Regions from separate parts of the Paenibacillus sp. 2KB_20 genome, predicted to be linked through region 1. Evidence: a T-box and tRNA genes for the amino acid it is inferred to sense, from the RefSeq annotation. Region 1 holds a T-box; the other holds one or more tRNA genes.

Region 1 (5,407 bases):
GCAGCTTCTTTACGTATTCCAGAGGGGTGATGAACTCCACAAATGGGGTTCGTCGGAGGTTAAGCTTCGTAAGGATTACATCGCAGTCGGCCGAAGGCCGTATCCCGACTGGGACAAGAACGTCCCATGAGGATGAGAACCCCTGGTAGGGGTTCGCCTGCGCATAAGCTTCGGGAGGGCACTTCGCAGTCGGTCTGATTCGCGCTTGGAAACAGGCGAGCCGCAGAAGGAAGCCGTTCATTTTTATAAGAAGCTGGGGTATGCCCAGCTTGAACCAATTGGTGAATACATCGGGAGCGAATATAGCGTATGTTTTGAGAAGTGTCTGACATCCTAGCGGTTTCGCCTTATAATAGAAGAAAAAGTATTTTACGAGCCATATTGAGGAGGCATCGAGCATGCAGCTTACTAAAATATCACAAAATACCGCCATTTTATTGGAGCATGCCAGAAAATCGGGGCTGACTTCCTCCCAACTGCTGGAGGCTGTTCGCTCTGGCGAGGTAGAAAGATTCCAAGTCGCGAACAATGGTCATTTTCACTACGAGGAACTGTTCTCTTATGCTGGAGAGCATGGGGAAGATTTGGAGAAGGCCGTTAGCGAGGGATACAAAATTACGTTTAACACCCGCAACGGGTTGAAAATCTGGCTGGAGGAAGCCTTTTGCATCAGCTCGGAATCCGATTTTAGTGTAGGTGAAGGCATTATTGAAGGGCTGAAGTTCCAGGAGGAGCAGGTCGCACGCTTGAAGGAAGCGCTGGCTGTCAACTGGACCCTGCAGGAAGAGCCAACTGCAGATGGTGTCCAGGTCAGACTGACCGTCAGAGGATTGCAATAATATCTAAGATAGCCACCGTACTTGTTCAACAAGACTAGTACGGTGGCTTTTTTTAAATACAGCATGATTCGTTAATTCTTCAGAGGGAGATTTACATCCGGCTTGGCGTGGGCAGTCCCAGCACCTCCAGCGCTTCGCCAAGGGTGTTCTTGAATAAGGAAGTGAGCCATACACGGAATTGGAGCACTTCATCCGCCGATTTTAGAATAGGGCATGCCGAATAAAAATTGTTGAACAAAGAGCACAGCTCATAAGTAAAGTTGCAGATGGCGCTTGGGGATAGATCCCGCCCGGCGGCGTATAGGGTATCATGCCAGGTACTGATATGGCGAAGCAGAGCATGCTCCGCTTTTTCCATAGCAGGGAACCGAGCAGGCACAGACGGCGCAACACCGGCTTCTTGAGCTTTATTGAGCACGCTGAGTGCACGCGCGTAGGAATAGAGCAGGTATACCCCCGTATTTCCTGATATTTCAGTGGCCTGCTTCAGATCGAACACCACCTCGGTTTGCAGTGCAAAGCGAAGCAGGTAGTAACGGATGGAGGCGGCTGCGATCGTATGACTGGACAAACCGTTTTTATCGGAACGGGTATCTTCGATGACCTTGGCTACTTGGTGGATAAGCTCGGTGATTTTAATTCCGATTCCCTGACGTCCGGACATCGCATAGGACGCTTTCCCGTCGGTAGTATCGATTCCGAGGTCCGCAGCCGCAGAAGGGCTTAACGAAACAACGCCGTAGCTGACATGACGGAGCTTGTCGGCCTCTTTATGGAATCCCAAGCTTTCCAGTGCCTGCTTCACCATCGCCTGCGGGTACTGCTGTCTGTAATCGATGACGTTGATGACCATGTCTGCTTTGCCGAAAGAGAGCTGCTCGCCATGGGTACTCGTCGTCCACACCTCATCCGTGAATTTTTTGTATACAAAATCATTGGAGAGCACACCGTATTTCCACAAGTGGTAGGCGATGTCTTTGGCCGTGTAAGTCAGAATGCCATTGGAGCGGACGAGCACTTTATCCATACTGTGGTCTGACTCCGGATCGTCCACGGCTTCCGTTCCTGTTTGCTTGAGCACCCAGCAGCCTGCAAGTTTACCCTCGGTTTCCTGATGGAAGAGCGGCGTATTCTTCAACAGCTCGAAAGCGGACGACCAAAATCCCTCTCTGACAATGCTGCTCTCCCACACAAGCAGATCATAGTCAATGCCGAACTGCTTCATTTCTTCAAGATGCTCTTTGACAATTCTCTCGGCAACGAGCAGTCCGATCCAGGATAAATTCTGGTTGCCCTCTTCCAGTGCGTGCAGAACCTCAGTCCGATGCTGAACCAGCCCAGGCTCCCTTTCATAGGCTTTATTGGTACTTGAGTACACGTCCCAGCAGTAATCGCCGAACCGGGCATGTTCCTTCGATAGCGGCGTGTGGAGCATCCCAACCACCGTATCTGCCAGTTGATTGCCAAGGTCGTCGATATAATTATGAACCTCTACCTCGTAACCAAGCTTCCTCATCAACCTGACCAGGGTATCTCCGATACAGGAGTTTCTTAGATGGCCGATATGGGCGGATTTGTTCGGATTAATGGAAGTGTGCTCAATGACAATCTTCTCGTTAGCTGCCGGAGGCAGTTCAAAGTGGTGCCCGGCCCAATATTCCCAATCGATACGCAGATTCATAAAGCCTGGGGCTACAATCTCCGTGGAATAGACCAGTTGTTTGTACGACGCGTCCTGCTCAAGCTCGGCTTGAATCAGCTCGGCAATGTGCAGCGGAGCCTTACGAAGCAGCTTCGCAAGCTGCATCGCAATATTGGTGGCATAATCCCCATGCTCCATGCTGGCAGGCTGCTCAATCCGGATTGGAGTGGAATCCGGCAGTTTGGAGCCACAAGCTTCACACACCTGGTTTACAGCTTGTTGTAGGCTTGAAGTAATCAAATGACTTAACACATTAAATCCCCCTTTTTGAAAAAAACACGTCAGAAAAATCAAAAAAGCCCTCATCTCCTAAAGAGACGAGGACTTGTGCTCGCGGTACCACTCTTGTTGTTAAACCGAAGGGTTTAACCACCTTTATACGATAACGGTGTAAGCCGGGGCTTCCTACAGTATTTTACTTCGGAAGACCATCTCCTGGGTCCGCTTCACGGCCGACTTTGTACCGGTTTACACCCTCCCGGCTCGCTTGGACTAAAGTCAAGTGCAGTTACTCTCCCAATCAACGAAAATCACATGTTCAAGTTTTTCATATTATTAACCATTCTATTTAGAAAATCAACCCTAAAATGACTAAACCTTCTCTGCAAAGACACGCAGGCGCCTGTAATCTCCATAAAACGCATCCTCATGCCAGAGTGTCGCTTGGGCAGCTTCGCTGATGCGGGCAATGGCTTCGTCCTTCTCATCAGCCGAGAATTCAGTGAAGAAACGATCGCCAAAATGCAGCAGCCAATACTTCACGCCATTCTTGCCCTCAGGCAGCTTCGTAGGACGGTCAAAGTGATGGGCGATATGCACGCGGAACCCTTGGGATTCAAGCAAGGTCGCATACTGGCCCAAGCTGGGAAAATACCACGGATTCCGGCTGTCGGCATCAATTCCATAATGATCGGCGAACACTGTTTTCAAGGCATGGTAAATTCCGTCGATATTCCCCTTGCCTCCAAACTCCGCGACGAATCGACCACCGGGCTTGAGTGCGCCATAGACGGAGCGTACCACACCAGCAGCATCCTTCATCCAGTGTAGGGCGGCATTCGAGAAGACGGCATCATACGGCGTTTCGGTTTCGAAGTTCTGTCCGTCTCCGGTCATAAACGTCAATTCAGGATATTTGCTTTTGGCGCGCTCCATCATCTCGGCCGAATCATCCATGCCGGTTACATGAGCACCCGAATCGGAGATTTCATAAGCCAAATCACCGGTTCCGCAGCCGAGATCAAGAATCCGTTCTCCGGGTTGAGGCGCAAGAAGTTCTGCCACTCCTCTTCCATAAGCCGAGACAAACGATAACTGCCGATCATAATCGTATGCTTTCCATACTTGCTTTGACATAACAACACCCCTTCACCCATGAATTATCCTCATTGTGACATGGTTACCTTATAATTAGAAGTATATAAATGTGATAATGTTGATAGGTTTTAGCAATAAACAAGCGAATAAAAAGCCGCTGAGCAGCGGCTTTATGTAGAACATTATTTGACGGCAACAAGAAGAGCGCCAATGGCAATGAGTGCAACGCCGGCTGCGTTAATCCAGGATATCTTTTCTCCAAGAAAGACAAAGGCCAGAATGACCGCGATGACAACGCTCAATTTATCGATAGGTCCGACCTGCGATACTTTGCCGTATTTGAGTGCGAGAAAATAAAACAGCCAGGACAATGCCCCCGCAATGCCGCTGAGCACAATGAAGCTTAATGCTTTCTTCTGAACCAGAATGTCACCAAGTTCCGAGAATTTGCCCTGAACCCCCACGACCCCCAACAGAAACAGTGCCATGATGACAGAGCGAATGGCCGTTGCTGAATTGGCATCGATGTTTTGTAGTCCTATTTTTCCGAAAATAGCGACTAGTGCCGCCGTGGCCGCCGACAACAATGCGTATACAAGCCATAATGGCAATGCTGATCTCTCCTTCCTGACAAAGATAAAGTCTCTGATTAATGTACCGGATTCCTTTATAATAGTATAGAGCAATTTTACCGATATCATGAATTTCTATGAGATCTGAACAATTTGGAAAGGAGTGGATGAAAAATGACGTTTCATATAGCACCTTACGCAGAAGAGTATCATGATCAGTTGGTGGAGCTGTGGCATCGTGCCGTATCTCAAACCCACGATTTCCTGACGGAGGAAGACATCCGGTTTTATTATGACATGATTCAAAACGGAGCTCTGAGAGCCGTGGAGATCTGGGTGTGCTTAAATACGGAACAGGAGCCGGTTGGATTTATAGGGCTGGATGGTTCCAAAATCGAAATGCTGTTCGTGGATCCCCTCCATCACGGCCAAGGTACGGGAACGAATCTGATCCGGCATGCCGAACAGCTGAAGGGGCGGAGGCTGCAAGTCGATGTGAATGAACAGAACCCCAAGGCCCATGCCTTTTACAAAAAATACGGATTCGTGCAAATCGGCCGCTCCGAGCTGGACGGCTCCGGGAAGCCATTCCCGCTTATTCACATGGAGCTGCAGTAAGGTCATGGATCAGCGCAGCTGAGCCCATCGATAATCGTAAGCATAACATCCTCAGCCAAAAACTCCGCGAGATCGCGTTGCGTTGCCTTAACGGACTCAGGAGCCGTTAATTGAGGAAAAAACACTCGTACAGGTATGGTAACGGACCTGAAGTCCGTTATTTATGACAAAAGAGGGTAATTTGCCTGTGAATTTGCTAAATAACGGCTGTGGTGTCCGCTAAATTCCAAATTAGGCCGTTTTTTCTGAAATAACGTACCTACGGTCCGATAGAGTTTGTGTTCTGTGGCGCGATGTTGGGAAACTGCTATTGGAAGTCATATGCCACATTGCCTCTGAAGGGATGCGGCCTTTACAGG
Region 2 (27,745 bases), on a different contig from region 1:
TGGGATTCGGGCAGTATTGGACTTTGCTTTGTAATGCAAGCTCGTCAATCCCAGCATGCCTTCTATGTGATTTCTGTTCGTCAGACCGAGGGTTTGCCTCCGGCTTCCTTCAGATTCGGCCTCACGGCCGACACCCTTGCCTTTGGCTAACAGTTCCTACTGCCAAGCCTGTAGCGGACTTTCACCGCCAAGTTATCGCCCATGCCGGGCACACTGAAAAAGGCAACAGGATACGGCTGCCTTTGCTTCGTTTTTATCGACTATCGGTTCAGCAGATATAAGTTAGATCCTCATCAAATCCAATCATGTTAAAAGCTGACACCTGTTACAGGAACCAACACTCAGCTTTAAGAAAGCTAACTATAACCCCTCACTTCGATAACCTCTGCATAGTCCGAGCCGTTCGTACTCTCCACCACCAACCGAAGCGTCGCGCTCTGAACGGGCTCCTCCAAACGGTGGACTCTTTTACGGCGGCGGTTATTCGCCTCCGAGGCAAGCGTGATCCAATTCCCTTCGGAATCCAGCGCTTCTAATCTATAGGCACAGACCAGCTCAGGGATGCCTTCGTCTGGATCGAAGCGGATCACGATGCCATGATCATAATAGTAAAATGAGGGATTTGATTGCATGACCTACGATCCGAAGACATGCCTATTTTAATACAGACGATTTCCGCTCTTTTATGGAGGTGCTTCAAGGAATTTAGACCCATCCCATTCCCGATTTTGACAAGAACTTGAACACATTCCCGACTGATGGCAGGGGGAGGATGAGGTCGATAAAAAAGTTGTAATCTGAACTTACCGACTAAGATAACGGGCAGTTTGGGCTGGAAGACTGCTTACGAATCCTTTACAGAGGAACTGTCGCACTTGGCTTAACAATCCGTCATACTATAAATATCTCTTCTATCAAATTTCCGTACAGGAGTTATTTAATATGAGGATTTTGCAAAATCCTGAATATAGGAATTGAACCTTTTATCTCTCTGTGTTGTTAACTTAATATAGTAGAGCACAAGAAAGGTGGGGAGCCTGCTTGACGGAGAGGGAGTTTTTTGAACGGTACAACAAAGACGTGCACAGGACCTGTTACTATATGCTGCGCAATGCGTCGGATGCCGAGGATGTATGTCAAGAAGTATTTATGAAGGCGTTAACCTCCGGCTGGGAGCAGGTTGAGTATCACAAAACATGGCTGATGCGCATAACCGTCAATCATTGTTTGAACCATCTGCGGGCAAGCAAGGCGAGACGCATGAGAGAGAATTTGCTTCTTATATTCCAGCGGGAAAAAGCTGCACCGTCCTCGTTAGCCCTTGTAGAGCAGCAGGAGACGAAGGATGAGTGGAAGCGCCGCATGGACCGGCTGCCGGATAAAATTAAAATTGTCGTTATGCTCCGCTTTACCAATGATCTGCCCTTGGCAGATATCGCAGAGGTACTGGATATCCCGCTCGGCACGGTGAAGTCCCGCTTGAATAGAGGGCTAAAGCTGATGAAGAACATGATGGACGAGCTCGATGAGGAAGAACTTCCGCCAGGGCATATTGCCGAAAAGCAAACGATCAGAGGAAAGGATGGTGCGGAATATGAGCAAGCAGGAACCAGAGGAGAAAGTTCTTGCACAGCAACTGGGCGGTGAAGGCAACCACACCTACCCGGACTTTGACGCGATGTGGCTTAAAATTGCGGCTGACAGGCAACAGGAACAAGCGCCTACAGTGGTTAAACGGACAAAACGCACTGGATTTTTGCATGGACGCCGTCTTGCTTTTTTGTCCTCGATTGCTTTTGTCATTATTGCAACCCCAGTCCTTGCCTCCATGTCCGGAAAATGGGATTTTACGTTTCGGCCGGGATTGAAAGCGGCACTTGATCAAGGATTCGGACAAACGCTTAACAAGAGCGTTACTGCAAGCGACGTTACCTTTACTATTGATTCAGCGATGTCCGATGACAACGGGACCACGCTGCTGTACAGTTTTGATCCGAAAGACAAACAGGCACGGAAGTGGGGATTTTCCGAAGTAGAGTTGCGCCAAGCGGATGGGGAGAAAATCACGCAGGTCAAGGGCGGCCGAGAGATGGAGATGTACTGGAAAAATGGATATTACTCGCATAGATGGGACACGGAGAATAAGCAATATAACGGTTTTTTCGAAACGGATTGGACTTTTCCCGGCGTAGAGACGGATGTGCAATTTATTGTGCGGGGGCTGCAAGAGTATCGTGACAAGCGGGTTCCGTTTAACCTGGACACTTCGCAAGACGGCATCCAGACCTTCCCGATTAAAAAAGACGGGATCGACACCTTGAACATTGAGGTGGTGAATCAAGGAGCGGAGGGGGTACAGATCAAATCATCTCTTAGATATATGAATAAGCAAGCGGCGGATACGGCCTCGCCGCGAATCCAGGTAATGAAAGACGGTAAACTGGTGAAATCGGAGAGGCTGGGTTCGGCTTGGCCGGACGCGGACGGAGTTTATGGATCGAGGGATTATTATCGTTGGAAAGATATCAACCAGAAAGGCATCACATTCGATTTGGTTTACCTCGTGGAGGGGCAAAAAATAGATGGAGAGTGGAATGTCGGCACTTTAAACCTGAACAAAGAGAAATCTTTGAATGCCTCGGTTACGCGAGAACTGAATATTCGTTTTGAAACGTCGTTTGGAACTTCCACGATTCGCAAGCTGATTATTAGGCCTACAGGTATCCGGATTGAGATCCAAACCCCGGAGGCGCATCAATACCCTATCTTCGAAAATACCTTTTTGTCCATCAACGGCCGGAAGCTCGAAGGATACATGGCATTAGAGAACGGGGGCGACGATGAACCTGAACCTTACATGAAGACGTTGCTGTTTGATGTTCCGCCGGATCTTCAAGTTACTCCTGATACACCGATGGAACTGATGCTGCAAAATGAGAAAGAGTCGAAGTCAGATTACGCGCATCCGGTTTTGCTTAAGAATATATCTGGTGAAAAACAAACGGTCACCACTGACGTTGAAGGTTATCCCGTTAAGTGGACTTATTACAAAGCAAACGGAAAGCTCTATGTGAAAACGGGCAGCACGAATGAACGATTCGGAGGTATTGATCAAACATATTATGAACAGGAGGGTGAACAAATCCTCTCGAGAATTGTTTATATAGAGGGAAGCACTCCATGGGTCTCCAACGATCGTGTTAATGTCTTCCCGGGGTTTGACAGAACTGAACTTGAACTTTATATCAAGATTTATCATATCTGGCATCCGGACCGAAATCTTGCATTTAAGCTGCAATAATATGACTCGTTATTTGCATTAGTGAAATATGCGGATAGCATGGGGAACGCTCAAGGTTTTTTTATGCTCCATTTAGCGAGAAGCTCCTTTAACCGACAGCGAGCTGGCGTCGATCCTTCATCGGCGTCAGCTTGTTTGGCGTTTTCCGCCTGAATTGCCGCAAAAGCCTGCACATTTGCAGGAGTTTCTTGGTATAGAAGGGAGAGCTGAGGGAAAGGATGCAGCATCGCATATGTTTAAAATTAGTGAACCAAATTTTCCTGGGCTGTGTTTATATCGTAGAAGCTGGCACGGCAGAGATTTCTAATGATGGCGGCCAGCATGGTCTTACGACCTTTAATAGAATACGCGCAAGGTGTAAAGGAGAGAGGAAATACATATGAAAAAAGCAATGAAAGCGGCGGTTGTCGTAGCAGGAATCGCGGTGTTGTTTGGATCAGTGAATATGCCGGAAGCGGCCGCAAACAAGGTGGTCAGTAAATCGTCACAGACGGCGGTAAAGACTTCGGCTGTTGATAAAAAGGCTTTTGAAGCCGCCAAGGCGGAAATTTCCAAGAAGCTCGCACAAAAAAATCCGGGAGATTTATATATCCTGTACGTAAGGGATAAGGCGCTGAATGGCGGCAGTGAATTTATGAATTACATGAACCTGCTCCAGTTCAAAACATATGAGGATTATCTAAACCAGGCAGCCAAGCTAAAAGGACCAACGCTAACGATGCCGAAGGCCCTGCCTGAAGGATATAAATTTGTGAAAGGAAACATCCAGCCTCCACTTATTAAGTATCTCGCGCAGTATCAAAAAGAAGTCAAGGCTGAGGCTGCAGCACAAAGGAAAGGCGTTCATTACAAAAAGTTTGATTGGAAGGAATTTGGCGAAATCAATCTGCATTTTGCAAACGGAAAAGACAATTTGCAAATGCAAGTAGCCTACTATGTGGGCAAAGATAAGGGGAACGGCGGATATAATTACCATACGGCAGATGAATTCGATGCTGAGATGGCAAAGAAACATCCCGAATTTGTCAGTAACACGCTGAGTTGGTCAGATCAATATTACATTTACAATATTACAACCAATCCGGGTAACCCGCTTACTAAAGAGGAATTGATCAAACTCGCAGAAACAGCAGTAAAGAAATAAGATATCTTAGTCATAGCTTGCCGTAGGAGAAGCGGGAGACTTGGGAACCAAAGATTACACAGCGGTATATAGCAAGGGCATGAAGGGAGGCCGGTCGGATTCAATATGAGTCTGGCCGGTTTTTTTATGTCTTGTCTCCTTTCTGTCGGTCTGTTTCCTTCCTTGGATCGCTTCAGGACACACTGATGAAGCGATAACGGAATCAACGTGTAGCCAGCTCACTTATTGGAGTTTAATAACTTATTGATATTTTTTCTAGAATTGTCCAAAAAGAGTGAACCTAATTTTAACGGGTTGTGTTTATATCATAGAAGCTGGCACAAAGGGATCCCAAATGATAAGCCTAGCCTTCACACATCACTTAAGTATAAGAAAAGAGAGGAGAAATATACACATGAAAATCCCAGTAAAGGCGGCGGTTGTCGCAACAGGTATCGCGATGCTGTTTGGCACTGCAAATATGACGGAGGCAGCTACGGTCAATAATTCCGCAGAGGCGGTCACAGCGAAAGCTCCGGCTGCTGATCAGAAGGCCGTTGACGCGGCAAAGAAAGAACTCAGCCAAAAATTGCAGCAAAAAAATACAGGAGATATGTATCTCTTGTACGTAAGCGATAAAAATCTCAATGGTGGCTCTGAATTCTTGTATTACCTGGATATGTTCAAATTCACAAACTATGAGGATTACCTGAACCAGGCAACCAAACTGCAGGGTCCTGTGCTTCAAGCGCCAGAAGGTCTGCCTGAAGGATATAAATTTGTGAAAGGAAACATTCAACCACCGATTGTCAAGAATCGTACGGAGTATCAAAAAGAAGTGAAAGCTGAAGCTGAGGCCCAAGGAAAAGGCGTTTATTACAAAAAGTTTGACTGGAAGGAAATGGGTGAAATTAATCTGGAATTTGCAAACGGAAAAGACAATTTGCAGATGCAAGTATCCCACAAGATTAACAAAGATAAGTCGAGCGGCGAATACCGGTACTTCACATCGGACCAATATGATGCCGAGACAGCCAAGAAGCATCCTGAATGGGTAAGAAATGTACTGAGTTGGTCAGATGAGGATCATGTATACAACATCACAACCAATCCGGGCAACCCGCTCACCAAAGAAGACTTGATCAAGTTTGCAGAGACGGCTGTTAAGAAGTAAGGCGGATTAAACTTTATCAGCAATGATCAGATGTAGAAAGCCGGCGATGCAAGGATAAATGCAGGCATACTTAGCAAGGGTTCTGAAGAAGCCGGTCAGATCGAAACATGGATCTGGCCGGCTTTTTCGTGCGGGCAGATCACGAGACAGTTGGCAGTGCCCAAGTAGACAGAATAAAAAAGGCAGCTTTATGCTGCTTTATGCTGCGACCGTCTCCCTGAATGCCACTAGGGAACGGTCGTTTAGATTATTCTGAAAGCGTCCGTGGTTGTAAAACCAAATGTGAAAAGTACTCTATACAGGCATTACTGAAGGAAATACACGCTTTTTGGTTAGGGGATAAGTCCGGCAGTCGCTGTAAGCTTAAAAGCATCTTATCCGCAAGCTCTTCTGAAATCCCACCAGACGCTTTCGCTTCTTGGATACGATGCATCCATTCGTCGCATGTAAGATCTGGCAGGTGCTTAGAAGGGGTATACCCTTCCGGTACCGAGAATATAAAATGACTCTCACCCTATAGGCACTATACAACTCATAATGAGTTCGTTGTTATCGTTGATTTCAAAAAGTGCGGCGACTGGCTTTCTATTCCAAATCGACAGCTTCTTCGCACTGCTAATTCAAACTCTCATCGGCTTTTAACAAATCATCAACACAATGATCTGCCAATGTCATCAAATTAAGTTCATGGATTTCATAGATTTCATACCCAGACTCCTTTAAAAAGGCAATCTCATTTTAACAGCGACCGGAACCGATATACGCACCGTCCCACGGCACGATAACAGAGTGTGCCGCCCTTCCCTTTCTCCCCCTCCCACACCCAAGAGGCTGCACACCTCTCCCCTGCTCAGGTGCGTATATCGGGTGGAGGAGCATCGCGTTCGCCTTTAAAATCGGGAAGCTTCCTTAAACCTATTTCATTCCTGCTTCCCGATTTTAACAGCGACCGGAACCGATATACGCACCGTCCCACAGCACCATATCAGAGTGTGCAGCCACTCCCTCCCCCAGACATCCCTCAAGTTAATGCAAAAAAGCCCAGCTCCCTCAAAAGCAGGAGTTGGGCTTTCTATTATTTCAATTATTTGCGCTTCAAGTTGTAAAACGACTTCAAGCCGTTGTATTGAGCAAGTTCACCCAATTGATCTTCGATGCGAAGCAATTGGTTGTATTTTGCCACACGGTCTGTACGGGAAGGAGCACCCGTTTTGATCTGACCTGCGTTCGTAGCTACTGCGATATCAGCGATCGTGCTGTCCTCGGACTCACCGGAACGGTGGGAGATTACAGCCGTGTATCCTGCGCGTTTTGCCATTTCGATCGCATCGAATGTTTCTGTCAATGTGCCGATTTGGTTTACTTTGATCAGGATGGAGTTACCGATGCCTTCGTTGATACCTTTTTCCAGACGCTCGGTGTTGGTAACGAACAGGTCGTCACCCACGAGTTGAATTTTGTTACCCAATTTCTCGGTGAGCAATTTCCAACCTTCCCAATCGTCCTCGGAGCATCCGTCTTCGATGGTTACGATCGGGTATTTGTCTACCCAAGAAGCGAGCAAGTCCACGAATTCTGCTGGTGTGAAGGATTTGCCTTCGCCTTCCAGAACATACTTGCCATCTTTGAAGAACTCGGTGGAAGCAACGTCCATACCCAGCAATACATCTTCGCCTGGCTTGTAGCCGGCTTTTTCGATCGCTTCGATGATGGAAGACAGTGCATCTTCGTTGGATGTAAAGTTAGGAGCGAAGCCGCCTTCGTCACCAACCGCCGTGTTCAGGCCTTTGCCCTTCAGAACGGATTTCAGGTTGTGGAAGATTTCAGCGCCCATGCGAAGCGCTTCTTTGAAGCTAGGAGCGCCAACAGGCAATACCATGAACTCTTGAACGTCAACGTTGTTGTCCGCGTGAGCGCCACCGTTCACGATGTTCATCATAGGTACTGGAAGTTGTTTGGCGTTGAATCCGCCAAGGTAAACGTACAATGGAAGATCCAATGCATCAGCAGCAGCGCGAGCTACAGCCATGGATACGGCCAGAATTGCGTTCGCACCCAGTTTGCCTTTGTTTGGCGTACCGTCCAAAGCGATCATCAGCTTGTCAATGCCGAGCTGGTCCAGAGCGTCCATGCCGATCACTTCAGGAGCGATAATTTCGTTCACGTTCTCAACGGCTTTCAGAACGCCTTTGCCCAGGTAACGGGATTTGTCGTCGTCGCGAAGCTCAACGGCTTCGTGAATGCCAGTGGAAGCACCGGATGGAACGATCGCGCGACCGATTGCACCGGATTCCAGGTATACTTCAACCTCTACGGTTGGATTACCGCGGGAGTCAAGGACTTCACGTGCATATACATCAGAAATAATAGTCATGTGTATAGTCTCCTTTTAATGTTATGTTTATGTTCCATTATGAACTACTTATTTACGTGCTGCAATCATGGAGGTTCCGGTCATTTCGTCCGGCTTCGGCAGTCCCATCAGATCGAGAATCGTTGGCGCGATGTCAGCGAGAATACCGCCTTCGCGCAGCGTTACATTCTCATCCGTTACGATGAACGGAACCGGGTTCGTGGTATGTGCGGTGAATGGACGTCCATTCTCATCAAATACCATGTCCGCATTTCCGTGGTCAGCGGTAATCAGAACAACCCCGCCTTTTGCCAAAACAGCCTCTACAACCTTGCCGACACACTCATCCGTCGTCTCAACGGCTTTAATCGTCGGCTCCAGCATACCGGAATGGCCTACCATGTCCGGGTTCGCGAAATTCAAGATGATCGCGTCATGCTTATCCGCTTCGATTTCTCTCACACAAGCATCCGCCACTTCATAGGCGCTCATCTCCGGTTTCAGATCGTACGTCGCCACTTTCGGCGAGTTGATCAGTACGCGTGTTTCGCCTGGAAGCTCAACATCGCGTCCACCGCTGAAGAAGAACGTGACGTGCGGATACTTTTCGGTTTCCGCAATACGAAGCTGCTTCTTGTTGTGCTGAACCAGCACTTCGCCCAGCGTGTTGTCCAGATTCTTCGGTTTGTAGGCGACGAAGCCTTCCACCGTCTCGCTGAACAGCGTCAAGCAGACAAAATGCAAGTTTTGCGGGAACTTCGGTCCACGTTCAAAGCCACGGAAATCATTATTCGTAAACACCTGGGACAGCTGAATCGCACGGTCAGGACGGTAGTTCAGGAAGATGACGGAATCTCCGCTCTCCACCAGACTAACCGGCTCGCCTTCACCATTCACAATAACGGTCGGTTCTACGAATTCATCGTAAACCGATTTCTCGTAAGATTCATTGATGGCTTTCAGCGGATCCGTATATTTAGGTCCTTCGCCATACACCATGGCACGGTAAGCCTTCTCGACACGATCCCAACGCTTGTCGCGGTCCATCGCATAATAACGACCGGAAAGCGTAGCGATTTGGCCAACGCCCACTTCTTCAATCTTCGCAATCAGATCCTTAACGAACTGCTTGCCGCTGTCCGGTGCCACGTCGCGTCCATCCATGAAGCCATGGATGTATACGTCATGGAAATCTTCCTTTTTGCAAAGATCCAGCATGGCGAACATATGCTCAATATGACTGTGAACGCCGCCGTCGGATACCAGTCCGTACAGATGCAGCTTCTTGTTGTTGTTCTTGGCAGCGCGAACGGCTTCCACCAACGTTTCGTTCTCGAAGAACTCTCCTTCACGAATCGACTTCGTGATACGGGTCAAGTCCTGATACACAATCCGGCCTGCGCCGATGTTCAAGTGACCCACTTCGGAGTTCCCCATTTGACCTTCCGGCAAGCCTACGGCTTCGCCGCAAGCGGTCAACGTGGTGTTCGGGTACTGCTTCAAATACCGGTCGTAGTTAGGCTTGTTCGCTTGTGCGACCGCATTGCCCACCTCGGTGTTCCGAAGACCGAAACCGTCCATGATGATCAGAGCTACAGGTTTTGGAGCAGACATTTACTTCGCCCCCTCAACGAGTGCGATGTAGGAAGCCGGTTGTAGACTTGCACCACCAACGAGCGCGCCGTCGATGTCACTTTGTCCCATATACTCCGCTACATTTTCAGGCTTCACGCTACCGCCGTATTGAATGCGAACTTGGTCTGCAACGGTTTCGCCATACAGCCCTTTAACGAGTTCACGGATGTATGCGATAACTTCGTTTGCGTCCTCTGCCGTAGAGGATTTGCCCGTTCCGATCGCCCAGATTGGCTCATAAGCAATAACAACATGAATCGCTTGATCAGCCGGAACACCTGCGAACGCAGCTTCTGTTTGTACCTTGCACACGTCTTTGGTTTGGCCAGCTTCGCGTTCTTCCAGCTTTTCGCCAACGCATACGATCGGAAGAAGACCATGACGGAATGCCGCATGTACCTTTTTGTTCACGATCTCATCCGTTTCAGCAAAGTACTGACGACGCTCGGAATGTCCAATAATGACATAGTCCACGCCCAGATCTTTCAGCATCAAACCGCTGATTTCACCAGTAAAGGCGCCATTATCTTCAAAATGAAGGTTTTGTGCACCGATTTTTATGTTCGTGCCCTTTGCTGCTTCAACCAATGCAGGAAGATTGGTAAATGGCGCGCAGATCACGCTTTCCACGCCTTCTACTTCCGCTTTGCCTTTCACATCTTCAATAAATGAAGTTGCTTCCGGAACAGTTTTGAACATTTTCCAGTTACCAGCTATGATAGGTGTTCTCACACGATTCACTCCTTTATTCCCCCGAAGAATCGGGGTCCAAACTTCTTCATCCACTTGCTATCCAATGTAGTGCCTAATTCTATTTATCGTTCAATGCCACAACACCAGGAAGTGCTTTGCCTTCCATGAACTCAAGAGATGCACCGCCGCCTGTCGAGATGTGATTCATCTTGTCGGCAAGGCCGAATTTCTCCGCAGCTGCAGCCGAGTCGCCGCCGCCGATAATCGTGTAAGCTTCCGTATCCGCACAGGCTTGTGCCACTTCACGAGTACCGTTGCTGAACGGAGCGATTTCGAATACGCCCATAGGACCGTTCCACACGACAAGTTTGGAGTTCTTGATCACTTCTGCATACTTGGCGCGAGTCTTAGGACCGATGTCAACGCCTTCCCAATCGGCAGGAATGCCGTCGATATCAACGATCTTAGTATTCGCATCTGCACTGAACTCGTCCGTAACGACGATATCTTCCGGCAGGTAGAAGTTTTTGCCCAGCTCTTTAGCTTTCTCGATGAAACCAAGTGCAACATCAAGCTTATCTTTATCAAGCAGAGATTGACCGATTTCATGGCCTTGAGCTTTGAAGAACGTGTAAGCAAGTCCACCGCCGATGATGACATTGTCAGCAAGCGTAAGCAGGTTGTCGATCACGTCGATTTTGTCCTTAACCTTCGATCCACCGATGATGGCGGTAAAAGGACGGTCCGGATTCGAAAGGGCTTTACCGAGAACGGACAGCTCTTTCTCCATCAACAATCCTGATACTGCCGGAAGATGATGAGCGATACCTTCTGTCGAAGCGTGCGCACGGTGAGCAGCACCAAACGCGTCATTCACGAACAGATCAGCAAGCTCAGCGAATTGCTTCGCAAGTTCTGGATCATTCTTCTCTTCACCAGGGTAAAAACGAACATTTTCAAGCACGAGCACATCGCCGTTTTGCAGCTTCTCTACCTGCGCTTTAACCGCTTCTCCTACCGCTTCATCCGCCTTGGCTACCGGTTTACCGAGCAGCTCGGACAGACGCTGACTTGCCGGAGTCAGGCGCAAAGATTCAACGACCTCTCCTTTTGGACGGCCCATGTGGCTGGCCAGGATGACTTTCGCTCCTTGCTCTACCAAATATTTAATGGTCGGCAAAGTCTCGCGAATACGAGTGTCGTCTGTAATTTTACCATCTTCGAGCGGTACATTGAAATCGACGCGGACAAACACCCGTTTGCCACTTACTTCTACATCACGTACACTTTTCTTGTTCATCTCCACGTTCCTCCTAAGAAAACTATTCTCCTCACCGACAGCATGCAGTTGCTCTCGTTTCTCTCTCTATCGCTAACCAGCGCCCGGATCTTGTCTATTCTTCCCAGTGCTCTGGCATGAAAACAAGGAAAAACCATGAACCAAAGAGGAGACCCGTGAAACGGAACTCCTCTTCGATTGTATGGCTAGATCAATTACAGACCTTTGCTTGCGATGTAAGCAGCGAGGTCAACGACACGGTTGGAGTAGCCCCACTCGTTGTCATACCAAGAAACAACTTTCACCATGTTGTCGCCAACTACCATAGTGGAGAGCGAATCGATAGTGGAAGAAGCTGGGTCGCCATTGTAGTCGCTGGATACAAGCGGCTCTTCGGAGTAGTTCAAGATGCCTTTGAGCGGGCCTTCAGCAGCTGCTTTCAGAGCTCCGTTTACATCTTCAAGTGTTACGTTTTTGGACAGCTCAACTACGAGGTCCGTTACAGAAACGTTCTTCGTAGGTACACGCATAGAGTTACCGTTCAATTTGCCTTTCAATTGTGGCAGAACGAGGCTAACCGCTTTAGCAGCACCTGTTGTGGATGGAATGATGTTTTCAGCGGCTGCACGAGCACGACGCAGATCTTTGTGCGGCAGATCAAGCACTTGCTGGTCATTTGTGTAGGAGTGAATTGTAGTCATCAATCCTTTAACGATACCAAAGTTCTCGTCAAGAACTTTTGCAAAAGGAGCCAAGCAGTTTGTCGTGCAAGAAGCATTGGAAATGATGGTGTGGCTAGCAGCATCGTATTTGTCTTCGTTAACGCCCATAACGATGGTGATATCTTCGTCAGTAGCTGGAGCGGAGATGATAACTTTCTTAGCGCCGCCTTTCAAGTGAGCGGAAGCTTTGTCTTTCGCTGTGAAAATACCAGTGGATTCTACAACGATTTCAACGCCATACTCAGCCCAAGGCAATGCTTCTGGGTTACGCTCAGCGAATACTTTCACTTCACGGCCGTTTACAACGAGTGCGCCTTCTTTAGCTTCAACTGTTGCATTAAGTCTTCCGTGAGTTGTGTCATATTTCAAAAGGTGTGCCAGCGTTTTTACGTCCGTCAAATCGTTGATTGCCACGATTTCAACTTCGCTGTTGTTCAGCGCAGCGCGGAACACGTTACGTCCAATACGTCCAAAACCGTTAATACCTACTTTAACCATGAGTAGTTCCCTCCATATTTGTAAAATTTATATATTCAAGATTGGCCGTTAAGCCAATCAAGACAACAATAATGAAAAATCAGTTGTACGCCCGTGGATTCAAATACCGGCGTCAATCTCCTTCTCGACTTCCAGTGCAGCTGCTTCATCGGTGACGAGAATATCCTCATGTCCGAATTTTAGCACCGCGTGAATCGCCTTGCCCTTGCCTTGCCCTCCAGCAATGCCGATGATCGTCTCTGTCTGCATAATATCCTCAAGCCGAAGCCCAAGGGTAAGCATTTTGTGGACAACTTCACCATCTTCACTAAAGTAGTAGCCAAAGGATTCCGCAATCGCGCCATCTGCCTGCAAGTTCTGAATAGAGTTTTCATCCAGCTTCCGCCTTCTTGCCATTTCCATGGCATCTCCGATGCCGTGAATAATGACTCGGCAGCGCCTGATCACATCCACAATTTCCTGGATATGCTGATCCTGTACCAAAGACTGGTAGGCATCTTCGCTTAGCAGATCCGGTACATGAAGTAATCGGTACTCAGCCCCCACGCGCTTTGCCATCTTGGAGGCAATGGTGTTCGCTTGAATCTCGACACTCTCCCCGAGACCGCCCCGGGCAGGCACAAACCAAGTGCTTGTCAGCGGTTCGCCACCAGGTAAAGAGGACATCTGCTCTGCTACTTCGGCGAGCGTGGAGCCGCCTGTTACGGCGATCGTATCTCCATCCTTTACAAAGCTTAGCAGCGTTCTTGCTCCGGCACGGCCAAGCTCGCGTTTGACTTCCGGAGATAACTCACTGTCACCGGGAATAATGACCACTTTACGAAGCCCATAAGCCTGACGAATCTTCTCTTCCAGTTCAACCAGTCCGAATAACTCATTCATAACCGGTTCGAGTTCCTCCAGCAAGCATATCCCTGAGCTGCTGATTCGCATGCCAAGCGTTTCAATCTCGATTAGCCCTTGCGCTTTCAGAAGATCAGTCTCTGCTCTGAGGACACGCTCGGTCATCGAGAGTGATGAAGCCAATGTTCTTCGGCCAACAATTCCGGACAGCTTGATCTGATGAAGGATGGAATACCTTCGTTTAAGAATATCCATCAGATCCGGCAGAAGCTGCTCTTGTATTTCTAATAGGTTACGCATGCATTCCACTCCTGCAAACTTCGTCTCGGCTCTCCTCTACCTGGTCGTAAAATGTCCCAGTCGAACTTTTTAAGTCCCACCCTTATTCTAACCAATAATCATGCCGGTTGCAAGTGTCCGAAAGTATATTTCTCTACCCCAAGCATTCTTATTCATTATGACCAACTACAGGCTTGTCTATATAATAGGAACAAAGTTTTGTCTGCTATTGTATTTTTGTAATAGATGCGGTATAATCAACTTCGTTGCTAATTTTTTAGATATCAGAAAGTATAAACTTCGCGGAGTCAGCTTCCTGATATCGCAAGAAAAACTACCGCTAAACGCGGTCTGTCTTCTTTGAATGTACGTCGATAGACATTTTTCTTATGCGCCCGTGGTCCAATGGATATGACGTAGGCCTCCGGAGCCTGAGATCGAGGTTCGATTCCTCGCGGGCGCGCCATTTTATCTTTATTCTCTATACTGATTACCCTAAAGTGCCCATGACGGCTCTTTTTTTTACCCAATAGTTTGACTATCTTTGACTTTTTGATTTAAATTGTTTATCATGTGGGTAATACGGTAACAGTATTTATATGAGGTACTTAAGAGGAGGTTTTCCACGTGAGTTTTATACCTATGGTCGTTGAACAAAGCAACCGCGGTGAGCGGGCGTACGACATCTATTCCAGATTGCTGAAAGACCGCATTATCTTCCTCGGCTCCGACGTAAATGACGTGGTCGCCAATTCCATCATTGCCCAAATGCTGTTCTTGTCGGCTGAGGATCCTGAGAAGGATATTCATCTTTACATCAACAGTCCTGGCGGTTCCATTACCGCAGGTATGGCGATATTCGATACGATGCAGTTCATTAAGCCGGACGTTTCGACGATCTGTGTCGGCATGGCTGCTTCTATGGGTGCATTCCTGCTCAACGCAGGCGCTAAAGGCAAACGTTACGGTCTGCCTAACAGCGAGATTATGATTCACCAGCCGCTCGGCGGCGCACAAGGTCAAGCAACGGATATTGAGATCCGTGCTCGCCGCATTCTCAAAATGCGTGACAAGCTGAACCGCATCCTGTCTGATCGCACTGGCCAACCGCTGGAGCGCATCGAGAAGGATACCGATCGCGACTACTTCATGACGGCCGACGAAGCCAAAGAATATGGCCTGATCGATCAAGTATTAGAGAATACACCGCCGCAAGGCTTATAAAAGAAATGAAGTAAAGGGCAGGCGCCGTTATCTGGTGCCTGCCCTTTCTTATTCTCTGAAGGGGATTTATTGAAAACTTCAATTCGGGAGAGTGAGAGTATCCCCTTCGGTCGCTGTTCAAATCAGGAAACTGGAATGAATGGATAGGTTGTTTCCCGATTTCAAAGGCGAACGCGTTGCTCCTCCGGGGATACTCTCACTGGAGGGGACAACTTTTTCAATAAAACCTAAAGACGGTAAGGCGCCCCTCCTAAAAGGCCTGCCTTACCTTGAAAGGAGGGGAAAAGGCAAGCCTCGGGATAAAACAATAAATCCCCTGACCGCAGGAAGCGGGAGTATACACTCCACGCTCACGTGATCAGGGGATTTTTCGCAACTCGTTCCAGCACAGCGTTACATCAGGACAACATCATGTTTCTAGACAAGCTATAGTATGAAAATAAATGATTGCAGTTTACACAAACCGCTTACCGTATTCTTACTTCCACTCTTTCAGGTTCAGCTCAAATTCCGGGAATCCATAGGCATACGCGGTGTACTCATAAAGCTGGAAGTACAGCACCGCAGCATTATCCTTCACATAAAAATCAGCATCCGCAGGCACGCCCTCAAATCCGCCGAGGTAGCCCCCTTCTTTTTTCATCGTGTTCAGCACAAGGTTGTTCAGCTTCTGTTTATTCTTGCCCTGCATGTTGATGAAATCGCCCAGCTTCATTTGCTTGCCATCCTTCAAGGAGAAGGTGAAGCTTTTGCGGAAGGTCATGCCATGGGCACCACCGGTGTAAGAATAATTGTACGCCGTAATGCTCAGGATATCGTTCTGGTTGTAATGAACCACGAAGTCCCCGCTGAATTCGTAAGGGATACTGGATTCCGACGGCGGGAATTCCTCAGCATTCCCTTCGGCACCGCTGATTACGCCGGATGCATTTTCTTTCAGCACTTTGTTGATTTCGGCTTGGACCTCTGCATTATCGAGTCCACTGATTACAGGATAGTTCACAACAGCATCCATACCCTGAACCTTCTTCTTCAGCGCAACCGATTTAATGGTAATGTCATTCTGTTTCTTTGGTGTCATGCTGAGTGTTTTCAAAGAAGGATTCCATTGTCCCTGAACACCCATGTATTCGCTGATCGCTTTGAATGGCACATACAGACGACCATTGATGATCTGTCCGCCAGGCTCGCCGGCATACGAACCATTCACCAGAATACCGATTTCAGTTGAATCATATACGATAGCACTCAGTTTGTTATAGCCGTTACCCAGTGTATACGTACGGTTTTTTGCATCATATTTAAGAGGCATTCCCAGGCCGTCCCGCAAAGCGGTTGCCGGCACATAAGTTACCCCATGCAGCACGAGACCTTTCTGTGACAGGGTCTTGCCATTCCATTTCAGTACGACTTCATTCTTCGACGATTTTTGGCTGGCGGAAACGGGTGCCTTAGCGGCGCTTGCATCGATGACCTGTCCGCTCAAACCCAGACCGCCAAGCAGGACGCTAGTTGCAATTAATGATGCACATACACGTAATTTAGGATTCATATCAGAACTCCACCTTTGTTAAATTAAGTTTCCGTTAGTTGTTAATCTATTACCCTTAATCATTATAAGGAAAGCTTTCAATGTATTGGTAACAACGCCAGTGACAATTTTGATTCCAGGCCGTAGGACCTACACGTTCTTCTAATCTTTCCGCATGAATGCTTATAAGCTTAGAAACACACCAAAAAAGAGAGCTCATGCACCCAAAAACAACAAGATTTCGCTGCACCGGAGTGCATAACTTAATAGAAATAATCCGATACCGACAAGCGCACTGTGAATACTCAATAACACCAGATGCAGAGCGCTTTTCCTGAAGAAGTTCAGAAACAACACCGCTGCAACGCCCGCTACGATTCCTGCAAGAACCAGCAAGCCCATCACATCGCTCAAGCCGATTTCTCCTTTTCCTGATTTAAACGCATAGAAACCTGGTTTAAATCATTTGCGTCCTCCCTTATATATAACAACGAAACGGGCCCCGAAGTTGTGGTTCGATTCGCATAAATCGGACATTTTTTCCTATTCCAGGCCTTAGGACCTATTCTTTGCTAACAAAAAAAAGAGCCTGCCCCAAGGGGACAGACTTTTTTATTACAAAAATATGAAAATGCTTGTTATAATTAACGACCGCTCTTCAGCTCAGTCCATAAACGATCATAGATCGAGAGCGAGTCACCGACATTATCGAGCCATTCGGTACGGCCCAGCTCTTCATCTGTCAGGTTGATCATCGTATTGGCGCGGTATTCCTCGCTATGGAATTCCATCGCTTTGGTGTTCGGATTGCTGTATCCGATGAATTCATAGTTTTTGGCGCTGACCTCAGGCTCCATCATGAAGTTAATGAATTTCTCGGCCAGCTCTTTATTCTTGGCTCCCTTAGGAATCGCGTAGTTATCAGAGAAGATGGTAGCCCCTTCTTCTGGCACGACATACGCCACATCCGGATTCTCCGCTGCAATGAAGGCCGCATCTCCGGACCAGACCGTAGCAATCCAGCCTTCTTCTTGGATCATCTTCTGCTTAATGTTATCCGTATCAAACGCAAGCACATTCGGCAGCAGGGTCTTCAGGTCATCCGTAGCTGCGGTGATTTCCGCTTCATCCGTGCTGCTGTTGGATTTCCCTTGCTTCTTCAGCGCCATGCCGATCATTTCACGGTTGTCATCCAGAAGCAGAACTTTGCCCTTGTATTCCGGGTTCCAGAGGTCTTCCCAGCTGTTGATCTCATCCTTCACATACTTCTTGTTATATGCAATTCCCGTTACACCGGACGTGTAGACGATCGAATATTTATTGCCCGGGTCATAGGAAGGGTCTTTGAAAGTATCCGTAAGATTGACGAAGTTCGGGATATTATTCATATCAAGCGGCTCAAGCAGCTCCGATTCAATCATCGTTTTCACCATATAATCGGACGGCTGAATGAGGTCATATCCACTGCCGCCAGCCTTGATCTTAGCCAGCAGGTCTTCATTGTTTGCGTAATTGTCGTAGGTTACCTTCACGTCGAACTTCGCTTCGAAGTCCTTCAGCACCTCAGGATCAAAGTTATCCGCCCAGCTGTAAATGTGAAGCGTCTCCTTATCCGAGCCGCAACCGGCCAAGAGTCCCACAGACAAAACCGCAACCATGCCTGCCGTCAGCAGGCGGGTCCATCTTGATTTTTTCAATTCAATATCTCCTCTCTTTCCACTTGCATGTTTTATTTCGAAAAAAGCGTTCATCTCAGCTTAGATCGGTAATGTTTTATGTTTCTTTTGCCCATTGCCGCGGTTAAGAATATATTGGGCTAACAGAATCAGCGTGATGCTGACTAGAATGAGCAGCGTACACAGCGCGTTAATCTCTGGCGAGATGCCGCGCTTCACCTGAGCGTAAATATAGATCGGCAGCGTCGTTGAGCTTGGGCCGGCGACAAAAAAACTGACCATAAAATCATCCAATGACAGCGTAAAAGCAATCAAGGCGCCGGAGATAATGCCCGGAGCAATCTGCGGCAATGTAACATGCCGGAACGTCTGCCAAGGCGTAGCCCCCAAATCCTGGGCCGCCTCATCCAGCTGTTTGCCCATGCCCGACAGTCTGGCCGTCACCACGACATACACATACGATAGGCTGAACGTTATATGTGCGATGATCACCGTCGTCTTGCCAAGCGGCATGTTCAGTTGACTGAACAGCACCAGCAGCGACAGCCCCATAATAATATCCGGGATAATGACGGGCAGATACAGCAGCCCATTCATGCCGCTGCGACCTCTGCGCCCCATACTCCGAAGCGAGAGCGCCGCCGCGGTTCCAAGCAGGGTGGAAACGATCGTCGATATGACCGCCACCGTCAAACTGTTCATCAGCGCTTCCATCACGTGCCGGTTCTCGAATAGCGACACATACCAATCTAACGTAAATCCTTCCCAGTTGCCGCTAAGCCGCGTGTTGTTAAAGGAATAGATGATGATCATGATGATCGGTACATAGATGAAAGCCATCATAAGGAAAGAGTGAATCCCGAGCAGCGGGTGATTCTTCTTCTTCACTTATCTCCCCTCCCCTACGCGTTGATGGCGGGCTTGCATCGCCCGGTTAAAGAGCAGGATCAGCACCAGGGACGTGATCACAAAGATCACCGACAACGCCGCTCCAAAGGGCCAGTTGCGCGCACCCAGGAACTGCTGCTGAATAATATTACTGATCATGGAGGACTTCGCGCCTCCCAAAATATCCGTAACTACAAACATCCCGGAAGTCGAGACATAGACCAAAACCGCTCCCGTCATGATACCGGATTTGCTCTGCGGCAAGGTAATGTGGCGGAATGCCTTCCATCTAGAAGCGCCCAGATCGCTGGCCGCATCTATCAGACGCTTATCCATCTGCTCCAGGGCCACGTAAATCGGCAGCACCATGAAGGGAATGAAATTATAGACCATGCCGAGAAGTACGGCGCCATACGTATACAGCATCTGAATCGGCTCATCGATCCAACCCATCCACAGCAGCAAGCTGTTCACCACGCCTTGCGTTCGTAGCAGCAGAACCCAGGCATAAGTGCGGATCAGAAAGTTAATCCAGAACGGGACGGTGATCAGAATTAATCCCCAGGTTTGGATACGCGGGGAAGCGTTGGCTATATAATAGGCCAAAGGATAGCTGACTAACAAGCAAATCACCGTAGTCAGCAGCGACAATACCAGGGTATCCCAGTAAATTCCCAAATATAATGGATCAAAAAAGGTTTTATAGCCTTCGAGACTGAAGGAAAAAACGATATTCCCCAGCGAATCCCGCGAGAGCAGGGAGATGCCGACCACAATTAGCATCGGAACGATCAGGAACAGGAATAACCACAGCAGCACCGGAGTCAACAGGAACCTTGATTTCCTCATGGCCCGATGATCACCTCATCCTTGGTGTTCCAGTTCACCCCAACCCGTTCACCAACCTCCCAAGGATGGTCATCCGAGATATCCAGGGCAATCGTGACCTTCATCGGTTCTTCATCCAATTGGACCAGAAGCTTATGAACACTGCCGAGGTACTGTACATCCTCAATCACGCCGTTCTTCCTGGCACCCGAATCCCGCTGCGGAATGAGTTTCTCCGGCCGCACTGCAAAAAGACCTTCGGGCGAGGAAAAGACGTTATTCTCCCCTACAAACGTGGCAGCAAACAGCGTTTGCGGTTTCGCATAGATCTCGCGCGGCGTACCGATTTGTTCTACCCGTCCGTGGTTCATGATAACGATCCGGTCCGAGAGCATCATGGCTTCCTCTTGGTCGTGCGTTACATAGACAAACGTAATCCCGAGCGTCCGCTGCAAATGCTTGAGCTCGGACTGCAGATTTTTGCGGAGCTGCAGATCCAATGCGCCCAGCGGTTCATCCAGCAGCAGCACCTTCGGCTTGTTGGCGATGGCGCGGGCGATGGCCACGCGTTGCTGCTGTCCGCCGGACAGTTGGTGCGGAAAGCGTTCCCGCAGGGCGGTCAGCTGTGTCATGGCAACGGCCTCGTCCACCCGCTCTTTGATGAGCTGACGCGGCATTTTTTTCATTTTCAACCCAAAAGCAATATTATCTTCTACGGTCATATGCGGAAACAGAGCATAGTGTTGGAATACCAGATTCAAGTCCCGCTTGTTCGCAGGCATTTCCGTCACATTCTGACCCGCCAGCCAGACCTGTCCTTCGGTCGGCTGTTCGAATCCTGCTATCATTCGGAGAATCGTCGTTTTGCCGCAGCCGCTGGGGCCCAGCAAAGTCAGGAATTCCCCCTCTTTAATGGAGAGCGACAGCGGATGCACGACCGCTTGTCCCTGAAAATGCTTCTCGATCTGGACAAGTTCAATCACATGCATCAACCCCTTCTTCAAAATGTGACCTATTCCATGTGTACATTCCTGCTAACCAGTGTGCACAAAAACGTTCCCCACTAAGAAGAAACGGTTATACTGCCTATCGTTCTCAGGTTGGCAGAATCCGTTTCTTAAGGGTGGAAGCGTCTAGAAATCTCTACTAAGAAAAAAAAGCCATATCCATGGGTATGGCTTTAACGTTTAAATAAAGTTCAGTTTTTCGCATATTCACTATACCTCGTTTTCCCCCTATACACAACACTTTTCTGTGTATTTCATCTAGGGAAGGCACGGATACAGGACCGGATAATGGTATTTCATTTTTCGAAAAGGGATGCACAAAAAACCGTCCACCAATAAAGACCCGGATGAACGGTTTTTAGTATTCTGAGTCGAAAACAGTTACTATTTCAGCTCATATTGCACGTACAGCTGCGTCGAGATTTTGATCTCGCCCGGCTTCACCGATGTGTTGGCACCCGCGTCCGCTGCAACGGACTGTGCTTCCATCGCCATTTTTTCGAGGCCGTAGATGTTATCTATACCCACAGAACCTTCCACAATGTTAAGCACGATACCCAGCTGACGCTTGGAGGCTTTTGCCATCGCTTGGGCTTTCAGGTCCGCATTTGCCACGGCTTTATCTATCACTTGGGCTTCAAAAGCATCACGGTTCTCGACCGAGAAACGGGCGTTGCCAATGGAATTGGCGCCGGCATCAGACGCTGCATCGAGCAGATCGCCGACTTTGCTCAAGTCGCGAAGAGTGACTTCCAGAGAATGATAAGCACTGTAATTCTTCACTTTACGTCCATTATCATCAGAGTACGTATAGTTAGGCTGTACATAGAACTGTTCGGTTTTGATATCCTTGTCATCGATCTTCCATGTTTCTTTCAGCATCTTCGTAATCTTATCCATTTTCTGCGCATTGCTCTTCTGTGCGGATTTTGCGGTTTCCGCATACGATTCAGCCCCAATGGAAAGATATACGATATCTGGCTTCACCGAGATCTCGCCTTTACCGAGTACGGTAAGAAGGTTTTGCTGTGCTGCCTCCGCCGCATGCACCTCGGTTGCCCCGCTCAATCCTACTACTGCCGTACTGCCAGTCAACAGTGCACCTGCAATCATGATGGAACCTACTTGTTTGACCCATCTTTTCATTGTTGTCAGCCTCCTTTATATTGGCATCGCTGCCATGCTTGCCTTACCCTTCTAACGTGAGGGCATTGGTAAATGTTGCATCCGGAACGAAGCGTTTTGAGATTTTTCTTTAACTTTGTTGATACGCCCCTGTTAATTGGTATATCTAGGCATGATTGGTGGATCAGCACAATAAGATACCCAATGAAGATGACGGCAACTGTTTAATAAGGAAGCCTTCATGGGTAACTAACTACATCGGTGTTAAAAAGAGGAGGTCACTATGAAATCATTCCGGATGTTATACGCGTTCATGTCACTGCTGATACTCATGGCAGCGGGCATGCCATACGGGGCGGCAAGCGCCGCGGCAGAGCCAGCCTCCGGTAAAACCTATCAGATCGGAACAGACATTACGTTTGCCCCGTTTGAATTCCAGGATGCTAGCGGCAATTTTGTCGGTATCGACATGGATCTGCTGGATGCGATCGCGAAAGATCAGAACTTCAAATATGAAGTCAAGCCGCTCGGTTTCAATGCGGCGGTTCAGGCGCTGGAAGCCAACCAGGTGGACGGAGTCATTGCCGGCATGAGCATCACGGATGAGCGGAAGCAGAAATTCGACTTCTCCGATCCTTATTTTGACTCAGGTGTGGTCATGGCCATTCGCAAGGATCAGGAGTCCATCAAAGGGTATGAGGATTTAAAAGGAAAAAAAGTCGCCGTCAAAACCGGTACGGAGGGCTACAGCTTTGCTGAATCCATATCCTCCAAGTACGGATTCACCATCGTGCCTTTTGACGATTCGGCCCAGATGTATGACGATGTCAGGACCGGCAATTCCGTTGCCTGTTTTGACGACTTCCCCGTATTGGCTTATGGAGTCGAACAGAACAACGGACTGAAGATCGTCACGGAAATGGAGCCCGGCGCCTCCTACGGATTTGCCGTCGGCAAGGGAAGGAACCAGGAGCTTCTGGAGAAATTCAATGTCGGCTTGATCAACCTGAAGGCAAGCGGAGAGTATGAACGTATTAAGGCAAAATACATTGGCGAAAATGCCGTAGGCGCGGTGAGTCAAAGCCGCTGGGAGCTGATCGTGGAGTCGCTGCCTTCGCTGCTGAAGGGCCTTGGCAATACACTGCTGCTGACCATCGTATCGCTGTTCTTCGCGTTTTTCTTAGGGTTGATATTCGGCTTTATGAAGGTCGGACGCAATAAATGGCTCCGAGGCATCGCAACCGTATTCGTGGACATTTTCCGCGGCATACCGCTGCTAGTCCTTGCCTTCTTCATCTACTTTGGTATTCCGCAGGCACTCGGCTTCACGATGTCGCCGATCGTGGCAGCGGTCCTGACACTTAGCCTGAATGCCGGTGCTTATGTAACGGAAATTATCCGGGGCGGTATCCAATCCATTGACCCTGGACAGCTGGAGGCTGCCCGCTCGCTCGGTCTGCCATACCGCAAAGCCATGATGAAAATCATCATTCCCCAGGCGATCAAAGTCATGATCCCGACCTTTATTAACCAGCTCGTAATCACGCTCAAGGATACGTCGATCCTGTCGGTAATCGGTCTGGTCGAATTGACCCAATCCGGGAAAATTATCATTGCAAGAACGTTCGCTTCGTTTGATATCTGGCTCGTGGTCGCCATCATGTATCTGGTCGTGATCACGATTCTGACCAAAATTTCGGGCCGTCTGGAAGGGAAGGTGCGTCATGGATAAAATCCGCGTAGAAGGACTGAAGAAGAACTTTGGCACGAATGAGGTGCTGAAGGGCATTAACATGCAGGTCCAGGAAGGCGAAGTTGTCTGTGTCATCGGGCCTTCGGGCTCCGGCAAAAGCACCTTCCTGCGCTGCATCAATCGTCTGGAGGACATTACGGCAGGCAGGGTATTCGTGCATGACAAGGATATCAATGACCCTAAAACAGACATCAACAAGGCGCGCCAGAACATCGGCATGGTGTTCCAGCATTTTAATCTGTTCCCCCACTTCAACGTGCTGAAGAACATTACATTTGCCCCGGTCGAGCTGGGCAAGCAGAACGCATCCGAGGCTCGTGCCACGGGGCTAAAGCTTCTGGAGCAAGTAGGCCTCTCCGATAAAGCGGAGGCCTTCCCGAGCCAGCTGTCGGGCGGTCAGAAGCAGCGTGTGGCGATCGCCCGGGCGCTGGCGATGAATCCGGACATCATGCTGTTTGACGAGCCGACATCGGCGCTGGACCCCGAGATGGTCGGCGAAGTGCTCGGCGTCATGAAGGATCTGGCGCGCGAAGGCATGACGATGATGATTGTCACGCACGAGATGGGTTTTGCCCGCGAGGTTGCGGACCGGGTGATCTTCATGGATGGCGGATACATCGTAGAGGAAGGCCCGCCAGAGGAAGTGTTCGGCAGACCGAAGCATGAGCGGACGATTAGCTTTTTGGAAAAGGTGCTGTAATCACGCAGCTATCCTATCTTTAACAAACCGCTGCCGTGTAGCTACATGTACCTTGCGGGCTGCTCCCTGTGTGTACTGCTCTCTGTGCGTTCTGCTCTCTGTGTGTACTGCTCTCTGTGTGTACTGCTCTCTGTGCGTTCTGCTCTCTGTGCTCACTGCTCCCTGTGCGCACGGTGTGTGGTCTGGGGCAGGCTTGGAGGGCTGTCGACTAGATTCATGCAGTAACCAGCGACCCTTCCAGCTAGCCCGTTAGGGTGAGACTAACCGGTTATCATACGGCTAATAATGGCATGTGCATTAAAATTAGAGTCGACTGCGGTGGTCGTGCGATGGCTGCACGCTGCTTTAGTGGAGCTAACGGACCAAGAGTACCTTATTTGAGGGAAAATGGCGGTTTTCCGGAAACTTCCGGACCAAGGATCCGTTATTCCTTCCAAAAGGCGGCATTTTACCTAAACAAATCCTAAAATAACGGATCTGGAGTCCGTTATTTTAGAATACGGCGCTTAATTCGGCAAATAAGGTCCTTGGTGTCCGCCAAATTAGCGACCGTTTTAGCTAATTCGCCTGCTTTAACCCGACTCGGTGAGTTTGTCCATATCGCATCACGCACAGCTTAAACAGGAGTAGGGGCGACCATAGCCCTTACTCCTGTTCTACTGTTCTATGGACATATCCGGTTCAAGTTGTTCCAAATATGGCGGGCAAGCAGCCATCTCCTCACACCTTTGTTCTAAATCTGCTTGAGAACATCCCCGAAACAGTCCTAATCCTCTATACTTTCCCGCCTTCCTGGAGGAGAGTCACACGATCAGCGTCCTTTTTATGTCAGCTCCCCACGTACTTCATTAAACCCATCTATTCTTCATATCCAAACCCATCTAATTTTCATATCGAATCTTCATATCCAACTTCATGTCAAACCTTCACTGCACAATCATTACTTCGTATCCAGAGATCGCTTATAAGGTACCATCACCGTAAATTTCGATCCCTTCCCAAGTTCGGATTGGACCGTTATTTTCCCTTGATGAATATCGACGATCCGCTTCACGATGGATAATCCCAGCCCGCTGCCGCCAGCGGCGCGATTGCGCGATTTGTCCGCTTTGTAAAAGCGTTCGAATATATGCAGCTGATCCGACTCCGACATCCCGGTTCCCGTATCCGTCATCGTAACCTCTGCCCCGTCTTCTCCTGCTTTCAGCACGATCGTGATCATGCCGTCTTCGGGCGTGAATTTGATGCTGTTGTGCAGCAAATTGTTCCATACTTGACTCAGGAGATCCTCCGTTGCCTCAATCTCTACCTCAGCGAGGTCCAGATCCACCTGAATCCGCTTCGCCAGCCATTGCGGTTCATTCGCCAAGACGACCGCACGCAGCTGCCCGTCGAGCCGGTAGCGGGCCCTTTCGAATGCCGGCTGCTCTCCTTCCAGGGACGACAGCTTCAACAGATTGTCACTCAACTGCGACAAGCGGCGGCTCTCTCCTTCGATGATCTCCAGATAACGGGCTCTCTTCTCCTCCGTAAGGCGGGGACTTCGGAGCGCTCGGGCAAACCCCCGAATCGAAGTAAGTGGGGATTGGATTTCATGGGACACATTAGAGATGAAATCCTGACGCATGGTCTCCATCCGCCCCAATTCGCCGGCCATGTCGTTAATGCTGCTCGCGATCATCTTGAACTCCCCGCGCCATTCATTTTCGTTCATCTTTACATTGAAGTCCCCCTGCGATATCCGTCGCATGGCATCCGTAATGGAATTCAGCATGGCCATTTGCCGGTGCTTGAAGAACATGCCCACGACCAGCATGCACAGGAAGAAAATGATCACGCCGACAAACAAGTCGATCAGTTGGATGGCATAATCCCACGGCGGGGTTCCCGTCCAGGTGTAAACAAACCGAGTCACATAAGTCGCCGCCGTCCATGACGCTCCCAAGACCGCGAAAACCAAAATCGTCTGAAGCGTTTCTCGAACGATCTTCCACAAGATTTTGGGTGTTTTTTTCATCAGCTCTCACCTGCTTCTAGGCGATATCCCAGCCCGCGCACCGTCCGAATCCTGAACCGGTACTTCTCCTCCGGGAACCGCTCCCGCAGCCGATTCACGTGGACGTCCAACGTCCGTTCGTTCCCTTCAAAGTCATAGCCCCATATCTCTTCGATCAACCGATCACGCGTCAACGTGCTCCCCGGGTAGCTGGCCAGCTTGAAGAGAAGCTCAAACTCCTTCAGCGGCAGGGTAAAAACCTCATCACCCGCCTTGACCTCATAGGTTCTGCGGTTCATCTGCAGCTTGCCGACGGTCACCGTCTGCGATGCGGCTACCTGATACCGCTTCAGCAGCGCTTTGACGCGCACAACGAGCTCCGCGGGTTCGAAGGGCTTCACCAGATAATCGTCGGTGCCCAGCTCAAAGCCCTTCACGATCTGCCTCGTTTCCCCTTTGGCCGTCAGCATCAGCACCGGAATACCGGTGTTCCTCCGGATCTCCCGGCATAACTCCCATCCGTCCATATTCGGCATCATGATATCCATCACGACCAGATCGACAGATGTCTGATCCATGACGGACAAGGCCTCGACGCCATCCGAAGCTTCGAACACCTCTTCCATTCCCGCTTCCTCCAGGAATACCTTTATGAGTTCGCGGATGTTCGGGTCATCGTCCACTACCAATATTTTTGCCATGGTGGCCCTCCCTTCTTCCCCAGCATCTTTCAAAGCGCCCTTAGGCCTTAGGCCTCGATCGTTTCATTCATTTGCAGCTGCTGCACGGCAAACTCTCTATACATATCATGCTGCTCAATCAATTCGTCATGCGTCCCCCGTCCGGTTACCGTTCCTTTTTCAATGAAAATAATCTGATTGGCTCCTACCACCGTGGATAACCGGTGCGCGATAATAATCGTCGTTCGTCCAGCCATGAGGTTCTTGAGCGCCTTCTGCACTTCAATCTCGGAACGGCTGTCCAGACTGGAGGTGGCTTCGTCCAGCATCAGAATCTTGGGATCCCGCAGCAGGGCTCTGGCGATGGCAATCCGCTGCCGCTGTCCGCCCGAAAGCTTCACGCCTCGTTCGCCCACATCCGTATCAAAGCCATGAGG

What was found. The T-box of region 1 lies ahead of AB4124_RS28850 (arginine--tRNA ligase). A T-box ahead of a tRNA ligase gene usually reads a tRNA of that ligase, here a tRNA-Arg.
Region 2: it encodes a tRNA-Arg, which carries the amino acid that the T-box ahead of AB4124_RS28850 (arginine--tRNA ligase) is inferred to sense. The anticodon was not compared.

Annotation. Positions count from the first base shown of each region.
Region 1 is NZ_JBFRHH010000015.1:55,594-61,000, reverse strand. It holds gene AB4124_RS28855 (hypothetical protein) at 399-839, shown strand; gene AB4124_RS28850 (arginine--tRNA ligase) at 931-2,793, opposite strand; T-box leader at 2,852-3,074, opposite strand; gene AB4124_RS28845 (class I SAM-dependent methyltransferase) at 3,133-3,897, opposite strand; gene AB4124_RS28840 (EamA family transporter) at 4,041-4,469, opposite strand; gene AB4124_RS28835 (acetyltransferase) at 4,605-5,048, shown strand.
Region 2 is NZ_JBFRHH010000002.1:672,307-700,051, forward strand. It holds gene AB4124_RS08715 (hypothetical protein) at 357-632, opposite strand; gene AB4124_RS08720 (RNA polymerase sigma factor) at 1,042-1,647, shown strand; gene AB4124_RS08725 (DUF4179 domain-containing protein) at 1,595-3,301, shown strand; gene AB4124_RS08730 (DUF4367 domain-containing protein) at 3,681-4,445, shown strand; gene AB4124_RS08735 (DUF4367 domain-containing protein) at 4,840-5,598, shown strand; gene eno (phosphopyruvate hydratase) at 6,683-7,972, opposite strand; gene gpmI (2,3-bisphosphoglycerate-independent phosphoglycerate mutase) at 8,021-9,565, opposite strand; gene tpiA (triose-phosphate isomerase) at 9,566-10,318, opposite strand; gene AB4124_RS08755 (phosphoglycerate kinase) at 10,398-11,579, opposite strand; gene gap (type I glyceraldehyde-3-phosphate dehydrogenase) at 11,774-12,778, opposite strand; gene AB4124_RS08765 (sugar-binding transcriptional regulator) at 12,878-13,921, opposite strand; tRNA gene AB4124_RS08770 (tRNA-Arg) at 14,292-14,366, shown strand; gene clpP (ATP-dependent Clp endopeptidase proteolytic subunit ClpP) at 14,528-15,124, shown strand; gene AB4124_RS08780 (PdaC/SigV domain-containing protein) at 15,603-16,676, opposite strand; gene AB4124_RS08785 (hypothetical protein) at 16,872-17,069, opposite strand; gene AB4124_RS08790 (ABC transporter substrate-binding protein) at 17,300-18,352, opposite strand; gene AB4124_RS08795 (ABC transporter permease) at 18,413-19,174, opposite strand; gene AB4124_RS08800 (ABC transporter permease) at 19,220-20,068, opposite strand; gene AB4124_RS08805 (ABC transporter ATP-binding protein) at 20,065-21,036, opposite strand; gene AB4124_RS08810 (SIMPL domain-containing protein) at 21,439-22,200, opposite strand; gene AB4124_RS08815 (amino acid ABC transporter substrate-binding protein/permease) at 22,523-23,911, shown strand; gene AB4124_RS08820 (amino acid ABC transporter ATP-binding protein) at 23,904-24,632, shown strand; gene AB4124_RS08825 (HAMP domain-containing sensor histidine kinase) at 25,573-26,649, opposite strand; gene AB4124_RS08830 (response regulator transcription factor) at 26,649-27,329, opposite strand; gene AB4124_RS08835 (ABC transporter ATP-binding protein) at 27,377-27,745, opposite strand, start outside.